DNA from 2 places in the Bordetella genomosp. 10 genome. Region 2 is predicted to be linked to the other one. Evidence: riboswitches for the same ligand, from Rfam matches in the RefSeq annotation. Region 2 holds a riboswitch; the other holds the start of a gene.
The links. A riboswitch is a leader RNA that binds a small molecule or an ion and turns the genes downstream of it on or off. The one in region 2 is predicted to bind manganese.

Region 1 (6,719 bases), on a different contig from region 2:
CGCCGGGCGCGGGCGAAGCCGGCCAGCGCCTCCGTGGGCGGCGCGGCAGGCCGCTCCAGCCAGGGCGCCAGCGACTGGGCCAGCCGGGCCGCGTCGCGCAGTCCCAGGTTCAGCCCCTGGCCGGCCACCGGATGCAGGGTCTGCGCGGCGTTGCCCACGGCCACGGCGCGGCCGTTCACCAGGGCGCGCCGGGCACTGAGGAACAGCGGGAAGACGTGGCGCGGCGCCACGCAGGCGAGGGCGCCCAGGCGGTCGCCGAAGGCTTCCGTCAGCGCCGCGGAGAACGCCGCCTGGTCCAGCGCGGCCAGGGCCTGGGCGCGTTCCGGCGCGCAGCACCAGACCACGGCGTAGGTCCCGGGCGCGGCGGGATGGGGCAGCAGGGCCAGCGGGCCCTCGCGGGTGAAGCGCTCGAAGGCCCAGCCGTCGCGCGGCAGCGAGGCGCGCACGGTGGCCAGCACCGCATGCTGGCCATATTCGCGGCGGATGTCGTTGGCGCCGGCGCCGTCCGATTGCACCGCCACGCCGCAGCGCAGGGTGGCGCCGCCGGCGTCGGCCAGCGTGGCGCCGTCGGCGTCCTGGGCGGACAGGCGCGCGCCGGGCAGGGCGCGCACGGCGATGCCGGCCCGTTCGACCTGGCGCATCAGCGCGGCGTGCAGCGTGGCGTATGCCGTGACCGCGCCCAGCCGCGGCACGTCGAAGTCGCTGTCGCGGATCACGGTGCGGCCGAGCCGGCCGCGTTGGGACACGTGGATGGTGCGGATGTCGGCGGCTTCGCGCGGCCATGCGCCCAGCGATTCCAGCAGCACGTGGCTGCCGTGGTTCAGGGCGAGCACGCGGGCGTCGGCCTCCGGCGCCGCCGGCGCGGCGCTGGCCGGCAGGGCGGGAATCGCGGGCGCGGCGAGCGGCGCGCTGGCGGGCGCCGCGATGGGCGCGACCACCGAGCCCGGCGTGGGGCCGGTGGTCGCGCCCGGGGCCGGCGGCGTGGCCTGGGAGGAAGGCGACGAGGAAGGCGACGCAATGGGTGGGACAGGCGACACGCCTTGGGCGGCGGGCGACGCCGCTTGGGATGACGGCGCCGCGGCCCGCACCAGCAGGATGGAGGAAGGATCGGCGGCATGGCGCGCCAGCATCAGCGCCAGCGCGCAGCCCACCGGGCCGGCCCCCAGGATGGCGACGGAGAAATCGGGTTTGCTCATGTGGCGATTCTAGCGCCGCGGCTCTACACTCCATGCCCATGACCGACGAGATCGTCCTGCCCGCGCCCCTTCCCCGTTCGCGCACCAAGCTGCGCGCCGCGTCCCTGGCGCTGTGCCTGGGTTTCGTGGGCGCGCACTGGTGGTACGTGGGCCGGCGCGGCGCGGCCTGGGTGACGGCCTATGCGGTGGCCTGCCTCGTCGCCACCCGGCTGTTCCCGGTGTGGTACGACAATCCGGCCTTCTTCCTGCTCTTCATTCCCATGATCGACGGCTTCATCGAGAGCGTCGTGTTCTGCCTGCGCAGCGACGAGAAATTCGATCGCGACTACAACCCGGGCCTGCCGCCGTCATCGCGCACCGGTTGGCGCGAAGTGGCGCTGGCCATCGTCGCCACCCTGGTCGGCGCGGTCTGCTCCATGTTCGGCATCGCCATGGTGGTGGTGTACGTGTGGTCCGCCATGGGATGGCTGGACGGCTACGTGCTGTAGTGCCGTAGTGCTGTAGTCGGCGCCGTCGGTCGCGATGCCTGCGCCAGCGCGGCGGCATTGGCGCGGCGGCGTGGCGGCGCGCGGTCCCCGCTCACTCCCGCATCAGCGCCTCGATTTCCCCGGCATGCACCGGCACGCCGCGCGTGATCAGTTCGCAGCCCTCGTCCGTCACCAGCGCATCGTCTTCGGTGCGGATGCCGATATCCCAGAAGGCCTCCGGCACGTCGGCGGCGCCGCGCACGTAGATGCCGGGCTCGACGGTGAGGATCATGCCTCGCTCCAGCGTGCGCCAGGGGCGGTCGCCCGCGTCGTCCGGGGCGCCCGACTCGCCCGACTCGCGATAGTCGCCGACGTCGTGCACGTCCAGGCCCAGCCAGTGGCCGGTGCGGTGCATGTAGAAGCGGGTGTAGGCCTTGGACTCCAGCACCCCGTCCAGCGACCCTTGCAGCAGGCCTTCGTCGATCATGCCCTGCGCCAGCACGCGCACGGCGGCCTCGTGGCCGTCGTTGAAGCTGGCGCCCGGCCGGATGGCGGCGCACGCGGCGTCCTGCGCCGCCACCGTCAGGTCGTAGAGCGTGCGCTGCGGCCCGCTGTAGCGGCCGTTGACGGGAAAGGTGCGGGTGATGTCCGCGGCATAGCCGTCGTACTCGCAGCCGGCGTCGATCAGCAGCAACTGCCCGTCGCGCAGGACGGCGTCGCCGGCGGGGTAGTGCAGGGTGCAGGCGTTGGCGCCGGCGGCGACGATGCTGTTGTAGGCCACCGATTGCGCGCCGTGGCGGCGGAATTCGTGCAGCAGCTCGGCCTCGATCTCGTATTCGTGCATGCCGGGGCGCACGTGGCGCATGGCGCGCGCATGGGCGCCGGCGGAGATCCGCGCGGCGCGCCGCATCAGGGCGATTTCGGCCGGGTCCTTGATCAGCCGCATATCGGCCAGCCGCGGCCGCGGATCGATCTGGCGCCTGGGCGGCTGGTGCTGCCCGCGCGCCTGTTGGCGCGCCGTTTCCAGGGCGCGCGACAGCCGTTCGCCCACGGCCCCGCCGGCTTGCAGCGGCGCGAACAGCGTGGGCTGGTTCAGCAGCAGGGACGGCAGGAGTTCATCGAGGCGTTCGACGGCGTGCGCCTCGTCGAAGCCGAAACGCGCCGCGGCGGCCTCGGGGCCGAAGCGGTGGCCGGTCCAGGTTTCCTGTTCTTCGTGGCGTTCGCGGCAGAACAGGATGCTGGCCTCGCGCTCGCCGGCCAGCAACACCAGCCACGCCTCGGGCTCGGTGAAGCCGGTCAGGTAGAAAAAGTCGCTGTCGAAGCGATAGGGGAATTCCGAGTCGCGGCTGCGCGTCGTTTCCGGCGCGGTCGCCAGCACGGCGATGCCGCCGCCCTGCGAGCGCATGTAGTCCCGCAGGCGCTGGCGCCGTTCGATATGGGGCGTGAGATCGACGGGAGGTAGGCTCATGTCGTGGGCGCGCGAGGACGCGAAAAAAAGGGAGTGGGGTAACTTTATCTGCTTTTTTTGCCGCCGGGCTACCCCAGGGCAAAACGGGAAATTTCCCCCGACTCGTCATCCCGTGCTGATACAATCCGCGCCGTGTTCATTGGGGAGTAGCCATCCTTGCCCCAAGGAGTTTGCGTCAACACGCTTGGCGGTCCATGACCCCATGGCGCAAACGGCAGCCATCCGCCGCGGGATTTTCCCCGTTCGCGGGCGGCCCAGCCAGGCGAGACCTTTGGCCACGACGCGCTACCCAGCCGGGCGAGCCGCGTCGTCGCGCCTTGGGTAATCCGCTCGTCCGGCTGTCGTCATTCCATGTTGTCCACCTTGCTGCTGTTCTGCGCGTCCGCCGCGATCATCTACCTGGCCTGCGAATATTTCGTCAACGGCGTCGAATGGGTCGGGCAGCGCCTGAACCTGGGCGCGACCGCCGTCGGCACCGTGCTGGCGGCCTTCGGCACGGCCTTGCCCGAAAGCGCGGTGACTTTCATGGCCGTGGCCTTCGGCGGCACGCCGGACCACAAGGACATCGGCGTGGGCGCCGTCATGGGCGGCCCGCTGGTGCTGGCCACGGTCGCCTACGCGGTGGTGGGACTGGGATTGATAAGGCAGCGCCGGCGCCAGCCCGCCGCCGAATGCGTGACCTGTATGAACGCGGACCAGCGCAAGCTGGCCCGCGACCAGGGCTGGTTCATGGGGATCTTCGTCTTCAAGCTGGCGCTCGGGCTGGTCGCGTTCGCCTGGAAGCCCTGGCTGGGCCTGGCTTTCCTGGCGGCCTACGGCCTGTACGTGCGGCGCGAACTGCTGGCCGAGGACGATCGCGCCGAAGCCGGCGACCTGGAGCCGCTCAAGCTGCGGCCGCGCGACGCCGAGCCCACCATGGGCTGGGCCTGCCTGCAGACCGTGCTGGCCCTGGCGGCGATCGCCGGCGCGTCGCGCGTCTTCGTGGCCCAGATCGAGGATATCGGCCTGATGCTGGGCCTGACGCCCCACGTGGCCGCCTTGCTGCTGGCGCCCGTGGCGACCGAACTGCCGGAAATCATGAATGCGCTGATCTGGGTGCGGCAGGGCAAGGAAAGGCTGGCGCTGGCCAACATCTCCGGCGCCATGATGATCCAGGCCACCATCCCCAGCGCCATGGGCATCATGATGACGCCGTGGCTGCTGGACGACACGCTGATGGCGGCCGGCCTGGTCACCATGCTGTCGATCGGCCTGCTGTGGCTGCGCTTCCGCCGCGAGACCATGAACCTGCGGGCGCTGTCGGCGGTGGGCGGCCTGTACGCGCTGTTCGCCGGCTACGTGGGTTGGCACCTGCACGCCTGAGCGGCCCGGCAGGTCCGGATGCTCCCGCCTGTCCCGGCTTCCGGATATGCCCCCCGGACGATCCCGCGCCGGATGAGCCGAAGGTCATGGGCTGGAGCTCCACTGCCAGCGACCAGGCGCGCGGGCGTCGGGCAGGGGTCAGCCATATGACATGTCATCTGTCGCAGGCGCTTGTTTTCCCACGCTTTTGTCCCGCAACAGCCTTGTTCCTAGGGACAAACCCGAGTAAACTGATGGCTTCTTCATATCCAGGGGTTGCTACGTGAATACCGATTCCGGCGACAGTAACAGTCGACCTAGTGTCGGCGTCGCTGCCTGACAGGGTTTACGCAGATTCACCTCTGCCGCGCCCTGTTTTGCAGGGTGCGGTGTCCAAATGTCGTATGCGGGGCCGCGCGCAAATGAATGCGCGTGCCGTCTGTGCCAACCAACGCTTTCCCGTAACGATTTCCTCCGCGCCATTCCGCCTGAGTTTCCGCCTTGCCCGCCCGCGGGTCCCGCATGTCTTGCGCGTGCGCGACGCCTCCAGGCTGGCCAGGCTGGTTTTTGACGTATGCCATCCCGCTCGTGCGAGAGGAGGTCATCATGCGTATATTCGACTTGTTTCTTCGGCGCGCCGGTGTAGATCGTCCGGCCACGCTGGCCGGACGGCGCGCGAGTTCGAGGTTGACCGTGGTCTGTGCGCGCGAGGCGCTGGGCGCCGTGCGCAAGCAGATCTGCCTGGACTTCAAGGCGGCCGGCCTGAACGTCGCCCAGATGCAGGTGGATCAGGGGCACGACCAGGCCCTGGCTTCGGCCTGCATTACCGTGAATTGCCCGGCGGACATGCGCGGGGTGCTCATGTCGCAGGCCCGGCAGTTGAGAGACAATCCGGCGATTTGTTCCGTACGTTTCGGAGATCAACGCCGCGCCGCCGCATGACGAGACAATGCATGCCGGCGCCGAACACGGAGCCGCCGAATTGTCCAAAGCCACCTCGTTGAAGCTGTTCAAGCAAAAGTCCGCCCGCTATATCGCTCCGTTTTCCTACGGAGCGGTTTTTTTTGCGCTTTTTTTTACCCACACGCAAGCCCGGGCCGGCACGGACGAAGGGCCCGGGGTGACGATGTACGGCATCGTCGACCTGGGCGTGGGCACGACCCACGTATCGGGAAGCGGCACGCGCAACGGCCTGGTCAACGGCGGGGAAACGGATTCCGTCTGGGGCCTGCGCGGCCGGGAAGACCTGGGCGGCGGCTGGCGCGCGCTGTTCGGCCTGGAGAGTGGATTCAACCCCAGTAACGGCCAGGTCGACGACCAGGACGGCCGCCTGTTCAACTACCAGTCCTGGGTAGGCCTGGCCCAGGACGGATACGGACGCCTCACCTTCGGCCGCCAGTACACCATCGGACAGTCCTTCGGCAACGAACTGGAACAGGCCGGCTGGAAGGAGATGGGCCTGGGCGCCACGTTCAAGGCCTCGGACAATTTCCAGTTCGACAATATGGTGAACTACGTGTCGCCCTCCTTCGCCGGCTGGACGCTGGGCCTGGGCTATTCCTTCGACGCCGCCAGGCCGGGCGGCTTCGCCACCGGCGCCAACAACCGCGCCGCCAGCGCGGGGCTCAAGTATGAACAGGGGCCATGGCTGGCCGTGGCCACTTGGGACGAGATGCGGCTGGGCAGCGCCGTCGCCACGCGGGCGCGGCCGCGCGCGGTGCAACTGGGGCTGGCCTATGACTTCGAGGTCGCCAAGGTGGCGCTGGGCTGGTCGCGGCAGAGCAACGGCTACGTCGGCCTGGACGGCGGCGACCCGGATGCGCTGGGCGTGGCGGCGGGGCCGCGTGCCTTCGTCGACGGCGGCCACGCGGATGCCTGGTTCGTGGGCCTGACCGTGCCGGTGGGCGCGGACAGCATCGTGCTGCAATGGTCGCCGGCGCGGCCGTCGTGGACGTGGGACGACGGCCGGCGCGCGCGCAGCGCCCAGTTGGGCACGCTGGGCTATATCCATGTGCTGTCGCCGCGCACCAGCCTGTACGGTTTCGTCGGCTACGCCTCGCGCTACACGCTGGACAACCAGTTCGATCCGCAGGGGTCGCACACCACCCGCGTGGCGGTGGGCATGCAGCATCGTTTCTGAGCCCCGGGCGCACGGTCTACAATCGACCGGCAGCGGGCCGCGTCGTGCGGCCCCTGGGCGGCGCGGCCTGGTCCTGTCAGGCATGGACGGCCGTTCGCCCACCGCTC
Region 2 (6,719 bases):
GGTGGCGCCCAGCGCCATGGTCTCCACCTACGCGTCCGGCAATAGCGACGGTCTCATGACGCAGGCGCCGTTCGGCCAGCCCATGGTGCGCAAGACGCGTCCGGCTTCCGCCCTGTTGCTGGCCGACAGCGGCATCTCCTTCCCCAGCTACGGCCTGGTTGCCACGCCCGCGACCATCAAGGGCAAGGGCGAGGCGTTGCGCAAGTTCGTCGCGGTGCAACTGCGCGCCTGGAAATACATCTATGACGGCCACGTCGAGGAGGCGGTCGCCGCCATCGTCGCCGACCGGCCCAATGCCAGGCTGGACCCCGACGTGTTGCGCGAGCAGATCCAGGCCTATCGCCCCTTCTTCGAAAGCCCCGCCAAGCCCGGCCTGGCGTTCGGCATCCAGACCGACGCGGACTGGTCCGCGGCCATCGCCACGCTGGAGAAGACCGGCCAGGTCAAGGCCGGACACGTTCCCGCCGACTACTACACCAACGCCCTGTTGCCGAACTGATATCTGAGCAAGGAGATGCGCCGTGTCCGGGTTCCTGGAAATCGCGCGATTGAACAAGATCTACCGCTCGGACAGCGGCCCCTTGCACGCCTTGCAGGACGTGGCGCTGGACATCGCCGAGGGCGAGTTCGTCAGCATCGTCGGCCCGAGCGGCTGTGGCAAAAGCACGCTGCTCAAATGCATCGCGGGCCTGGAAGGCATCAGCAGCGGCACGCTGAAGCTGCGCGGCAAGCCCATCCTGGAGCCGCCGGAAGACATGGGCGTGGTGTTCCAGCGGGATCTGCTGCTGGAGTGGCGCAACATCCTGGACAACGTGCTGCTGGCGGCGGAATTCCACGACGCGCCGCGGGCCGCGCACGAACCCCGCGCGCGCGAGCTGCTGGACCTGTTCGGGCTGTCCGCGTTCATCGACCGCTATCCGCGCGAGTTGTCCGGCGGCATGCGGCAGCGCGTGTCCATCTGCCGCGCGCTGCTGCTGGATCCGCAACTGCTGCTGATGGACGAGCCCTTCGGCGCGCTGGATCCCTTCACCCGCGACGAGCTGAACGTCGAGTTGCAGCGCGCCTGGATGGCGACCGGCAAGACCGTGGTGTTCATCACGCATTCGGTTTCCGAAGCGGTCTACCTGGGCAGCCGCGTGGTGATGATGGCGCGCGGCCCGGGACGCGTGGCGGAGGTGATCCCCATCGAGCTGGAGCGTCCGCGCGGGCTGGAGGTGCGTGAAACCGCCGGCTTCGCGGGCTACGTATCGCACATCCGGGACACTTTCCGCGGATTGGGCATCTACAAGAATTGAGCGGAGAGCGCCGTGAACCAACTGTGGAAACGCACCATGCGCAGCCGGCAGGCTTTCGCCACGATGCTGGTCCTTTTGATTGTCTGGGAGATCGCGGTGCGGACCCTGGGGATCCGGGAGTTTCTCCTGCCCGCGCCCAGCAAGGTCATCCTCGAATTCTTCAAGCAGCCGGGCTATCTGCTCATGCAGAGCCTGGATACGCTGGGCACGACGCTCGCCGGCTTCGTGCTGGCGGTCGTGCTGGGCGTGGCGGCGGCGATCGGCATCGTCTACTCGCGCTTTCTCGACCGCACCTTGTACTCGCTGCTGGTGGCGATGAACGCGGTGCCCAAGGTGGCGCTGGCGCCGCTGTTCGTGATCTGGCTGGGAACCAGCGCGGCGCCGAAGATCGCCATCGCATTGCTGATCGCCATTTTTCCCATCCTGATCGATACCGTGCTGGGGCTGCGCTCCACCGATCCCGACATGCTGGACATGGCGCGCGTCAATCGCGCGTCGCGCGCCAAGATCCTCTGGAAGATCCGCTTTCCCAACGCCATGCCCAGCCTGCTGGCGGGCATGAAAGTGGGCATCTCGTTCGCGCTGGTCGGCACCATCGTGGGGGAATTCGTCGCCGGCGAGACGGGGCTGGGCCACGTGATCCTGGTGGCGCAGGGCAGCTTCGATACGCCGACGGTCTTCGTCGCGCTGGCCCTGCTCTGCATCCTGGGCGTGCTGCTTTTCAAGGCCATCGAGCTCGCCGAAGAGCGCCTGCTGGGATGGCACGCTTCGCAGCGCGAGCGCCCGGATGCCGCGGTCTGACAGCCCCGCCGTGCCGCCTATTGCTGCTTCAGCGACGCCGAGTCGATCACGAAGCGATACTTCACGTCGCTCTTGAGCATGCGCTCATAGGCCTCGTTGATCTGTTGCACCGGGATCAGCTCGATATCCGAGGTGATGCCGTGCTCGCCGCAGAAGTCCAGCATTTCCTGGGTTTCGGCGATGCCGCCGATCAGCGAACCCGCCAGGCGGCGGCGCTTGAAGATCAGGTTGAAGACCTGGGGAGAGGGATGGTCGTGTTCGGGCACGCCCACCAGCACCATCGTGCCGTCGCGCCGCAGCAGGTTCAGGAAGGGATTGAGATCGTGCTGCGCCGCCACCGTATTGAGGATGAGGTCGAAGCTGTTCGCATGGGCGTTCATCTCGTCGGGATTCCTGGAAATAACGACTTCGCTCGCCCCCAGGCGCTTGCCGTCCTCGATCTTGGACGGCGAGGTGGTGAACAGCACCACGTGCGCGCCCATCGCGGCGGCCAGCTTCACGCCCATGTGGCCGAGGCCGCCCAGGCCCACGATGCCGACCTTCTTGCCGGGCCCCGCGCCCCAGGTGCGCAGCGGCGAATAGGTGGTGATGCCCGCGCACAGCAGCGGCGCCACGCCGGCCAGGTCCAGGTTTCGGGGGATGCTCAGGACATAGGCCTCGTCCACCACCATCTGCGACGAGTAGCCGCCGTAGGTGGTGGCGCCGGTCTGCTTGTCGATGCCGTTGTAGGTCGGCACGAAGCCCGTTTCGCCTTCGCAGTATTGCTCCAGGCCTTCCTTGCAGCTAGGGCAGGCGCGGCAGGAGTCGACCATGCAGCCCACGCCGACGATGTCGCCGATCTTGAACCTGGTGGCCTGCGAGCCGACGGCGGTCACGCGGCCGACGATTTCGTGGCCCGGCACGACGGGGTAGATGGTGTTGCGCCACTCATCGCGCGCCTGGTGCAGGTCCGAATGGCAGACGCCGCAGTACAGCACGTCCAGTTGCACGTCGAATTCGCGCAAGTCGCGGACTTGGTAGTTGAAAGGCGCGAGCGCGGCCTTGGGGCCGGTGGCGCCGAACGCATAAGTGGTGGTCATGGGGGATCTCCGGACAGCGAGAAAAATTGCGAAAACCGTGGAACAGGCGGGACGGCGATGCCGCGCGAGGGTGCGCCGGCTGGCCCGCGCCGCCGAGGTGGGCGCGGGCCGGCGCGCCGCCGTGATCCACGTCAGGGTCAATACTAGGCTGATTCGGCGGGCGGCCGCGTGCCTAAACGAAGCGGATACTTGCCTATTTCTCCGACATTTTTCTCATGGCGGGACAGGCTTTTCTCATTGCGCGTGCAAGTGCTCGAAGAGGATGGAGGCGCCCACGCCGATCAGCACCAGGCCGCCGAAGATTTCCGCGCGCTTGCCGACCAGGCTGCCCAGCACCCGGCCCAGCATCACGCCCACGGTCACCATCAGCAGGGTGGCCAGTCCGATCACCGAGGCGGTGATGAAGATGTTGTTGTCGATGAAAGCGAGGCTGACGCCGACCGCCATCGCGTCGATGCTGGTGGCGAAGCCGGTCAGGGCCAGGTTCCAGAAGGAATGCTTGCGCGGCGGCTGGCTGGCCTTGTCGTCGCGCTGGCCGCGGACGGCGTTGCGTATCATCAGGAGCCCGAGGATGGACAACATGACGAAGGCCAGCCAGTGGTCCCAGTTTTGCACGTACCTGGCGGCCGCCGAGCCGATCAGCCAGCCGATCACCGGGGTAATGGCCTCGATCGCGCCGAAGATCACGCCGGTGCGCAAGGCGTCGCTGAAGCGGGGTTTGTAGAGGCTGGTGCCCTTGCCGATGGCGGCTGCAAAGGCGTCGGTCGACATGGCGAAAGCCAGGAGGAGGGTTGCCGCGAAATTCATAGGGGACGGAGCGCTAGGCCGGGCGACGCATAGATTTCCGCGTGCGCCCGGCTTAGGCACAAGGAAACCCATGGTCTCGCCAGGCCGCTAAGGCTGCCAGCGCCATGGCCGCGGGGCCAAGAATGTTGACGCGGGCGCTTCCGGGGGCGGAAGCCGGCTACTCCCCAAAGTGAAGGGCCAGTTTAGCAGCGGCAGATGACAGCCGGGCGTAAAGATTACGGGGCGCAGGGGGATTCGGGCAAAAGGATGAAGAACGGGATAAGGGCGGGGCGCCTGAGGGACGGGAGCCCGGGGTTCGGCGGGTTCTCCCCAGCATGCCGCCGAACAGGATACAATCACGGGTTTGACCGGGATTTTTCCGGCGGTTTCGTCTTGCCCGACGGCCGTGGATCCGGCCCATTCACCGCTTTGCCTAGCCTATACCTATGACGACCACAGATCGCCAAGCCCCGTCCACCGCCGAGCGCGCGCGTTTGGTGCTGGGTAACTGGAAGATGCACGGCACGCTGGCCGAGAACGCCGCCTTGCTGGCGGCCTTGCGCCAAGGCGTCGCCGGCCATTGCGAAATGGGCGTTTGCGTGCCTTTCCCCTATCTGGCCCAGGCCCAGGCGCTGCTCCAGGGCAGCCCCATCTCCTGGGGCGCGCAGGATATCAGCGTGCATGAGAAGGGCGCCTATACGGGCGAAGTGGCGGGCGCCATGTTGCGGGATTTCGGCTGCCGCTGGGCCCTGGCCGGCCATTCGGAACGCCGCGCCATGCACGGCGAAAGCGATCAACTGGTGGCCGACAAGGCGCGCGCCGCGCTGGCCGCCGGCCTGACGCCGGTGGTCTGCGTCGGCGAGACGCTGGCCGAGCGCGAGGGCGGCAATACGCTGGGCGTCATCGAGCGCCAGCTCGAGCCGGTCCTGGCCCTGGGCGCGGACGCGCTGGCCAAGCTGATCCTGGCCTACGAGCCGGTCTGGGCGATCGGCACGGGCCGCACCGCCACGCCGGAGCAGGCGCAGGAAGTGCATGGCGCCATCCGCGTGGCGCTGCGCGGGCTGGGCGTGCCGCAGGTCCGCATTCTTTACGGCGGCAGCGTCAAGGCGGCCAATGCCGCCACGCTGTTCGCCATGCCCGACATCGACGGCGCCCTGGTGGGCGGCGCGTCGCTGGTGGCCGATGAATTTTTACGCATAGCCGCTGTTTGAACAGCGTTTCGGAGTAAGTGATGTCCTTGATTCAATCGATTTTGATGGTCGTGCAGGTGCTGTCGGCACTGGCCATCATCGTTCTGGTCCTCCTGCAGCAGGGCAAGGGCGCCGATATGGGTTCGGCTTTCGGCAGCGGTTCGGCCGGCAGCCTGTTCGGCGCCTCGGGCGCCGCGAATTTCCTGTCGCGCACCACCAAGTGGGCGGCCGTCGTTTTCTTCGCCACCACCGCGGGCCTGGCCTACGTGACCCACAAGGGCGTGAGTACGCCGGTCGATTCGGGCGTGATGCAGAACTACCAGGCGCCGGCCGATCGTTCCGTGCCGCAGGTGCCGGGCGCCCCGGCGCCCGCCGGCAGCGCGGTTCCCTCGGCCCCGGCCGGCAACGCGCCCGCCGCCCCGGCCAAGCCCGACGCCTCGATTCCGCAGGCGCCGGCTACGCCTGACGCCCCGGCCCCCAGCACGCCGGCCACGCCGGCCCCCGCCAAGTAATACGGCTGGCTCAATACGGGCCGGCTTGATAGGGGCCGCTCCATGCGGCAGGTTTATCCGCGCCACTACGCCAGCAGGCCGCGCTCCCGCAGCACCTCCTCGGCGATGCGCGTGCCTTCCACGCCCGCCGGTATGCCGCAGTAAATGGCCACCTGAAGCAGCACCGCGCGTAGCTCCTCGACGTTGCAGCCGTTATTCAGGGCGCCGCCCAGATGCGTCCTGAGTTCGTGCGTGCGGCCCATGCTGGCGAGCAGGGCCACGACCAGCATGCTGCGCAGTTTGGGCGGCAGGGCCGGATCGCCCCAGACTTCGCCGAAGCAGTATTCGTCGGTCAGGCGGCGCAAGGGCCCGTTGAAGGAATTGGTGCTGTCCACCCGGCGCTGGTAGTACGTTTCGCCCAGCGTGGCGCCGAGGATTTCACGGCCGGTTTCGATGCGAGACTTCATGCTTGCTCCTGGTTCAAGGTCTATCGATCGGCGCTGCCGAACTGGGTCTGGCCCCAGGTTTCATAAAACTGGATGACCCGGGCATAGTCGTCCGCCCCCTTGCCCTGGCCGATGGCGAAGGACAGCATCTGCCGGGCCATGTCGCTGACCCACATAGGCACGCCCATCCGCGCGCCTTCGTCCAGGCACAGCTTCACGTCCTTGTGCAGCAGGTCGGTGGTGAAGCGCATGGGGAAGTCGCGGTGCAATATGCACTGCGGTATCTTCACTTCGGTGGCGAAGCTGCGCCCGCTGGATACGTTGATGATGTCCAGCATGGTTTTCGCGTCCAGCCCCGCCTTGCTGCCCAGCACCAGGCCTTCGAAGCTGGCGAGCGTGGCGGCCGCGCATAACGTGTTGTTGATGATCTTCATCATCTGGCCCTGGCCGGCTTCCTCGCCCAGGTAGAAGATGTTCTTCCCTATGACCCGCAGCAAGGGCCGCGCGCGCTCGTAGGCGTCGGCCTGGCCCGACGCCATGACGGTGAGGGTGCCTTCCTCGGCGCCGCCGGTGCCGCCGCTGACGGGCGCATCCACCAGGCGCATGCCGCGCGCCAGCAGCTTTTCGGCGA

Region 1: another riboswitch for manganese. It lies ahead of CAL29_RS25440 (sodium:calcium antiporter); the one in region 2 lies ahead of mntP (manganese efflux pump MntP).

What each region holds. Positions count from the first base shown of each region.
Region 1 covers NZ_NEVM01000005.1:2,082,960-2,089,678, reverse strand. The annotation lists gene CAL29_RS25455 (FAD-dependent monooxygenase) at 1-1,196, opposite strand, end outside; gene CAL29_RS25450 (hypothetical protein) at 1,229-1,684, shown strand; gene CAL29_RS25445 (aminopeptidase P N-terminal domain-containing protein) at 1,776-3,131, opposite strand; yybP-ykoY riboswitch at 3,261-3,387, shown strand; gene CAL29_RS25440 (sodium:calcium antiporter) at 3,483-4,493, shown strand; gene CAL29_RS25435 (hypothetical protein) at 5,079-5,414, shown strand; gene CAL29_RS25430 (porin) at 5,506-6,612, shown strand.
Region 2 covers NZ_NEVM01000001.1:1,585,518-1,592,236, forward strand. The annotation lists gene CAL29_RS06875 (ABC transporter substrate-binding protein) at 1-499, shown strand, start outside; gene CAL29_RS06880 (ABC transporter ATP-binding protein) at 522-1,295, shown strand; gene CAL29_RS06885 (ABC transporter permease) at 1,308-2,096, shown strand; gene CAL29_RS06890 (NAD(P)-dependent alcohol dehydrogenase) at 2,114-3,175, opposite strand; gene mntP (manganese efflux pump MntP) at 3,410-3,982, opposite strand; yybP-ykoY riboswitch at 4,033-4,155, opposite strand; gene tpiA (triose-phosphate isomerase) at 4,408-5,172, shown strand; gene secG (preprotein translocase subunit SecG) at 5,193-5,663, shown strand; gene CAL29_RS06910 (carboxymuconolactone decarboxylase family protein) at 5,729-6,109, opposite strand; gene CAL29_RS06915 (NAD(P)-dependent oxidoreductase) at 6,130-6,719, opposite strand, start outside.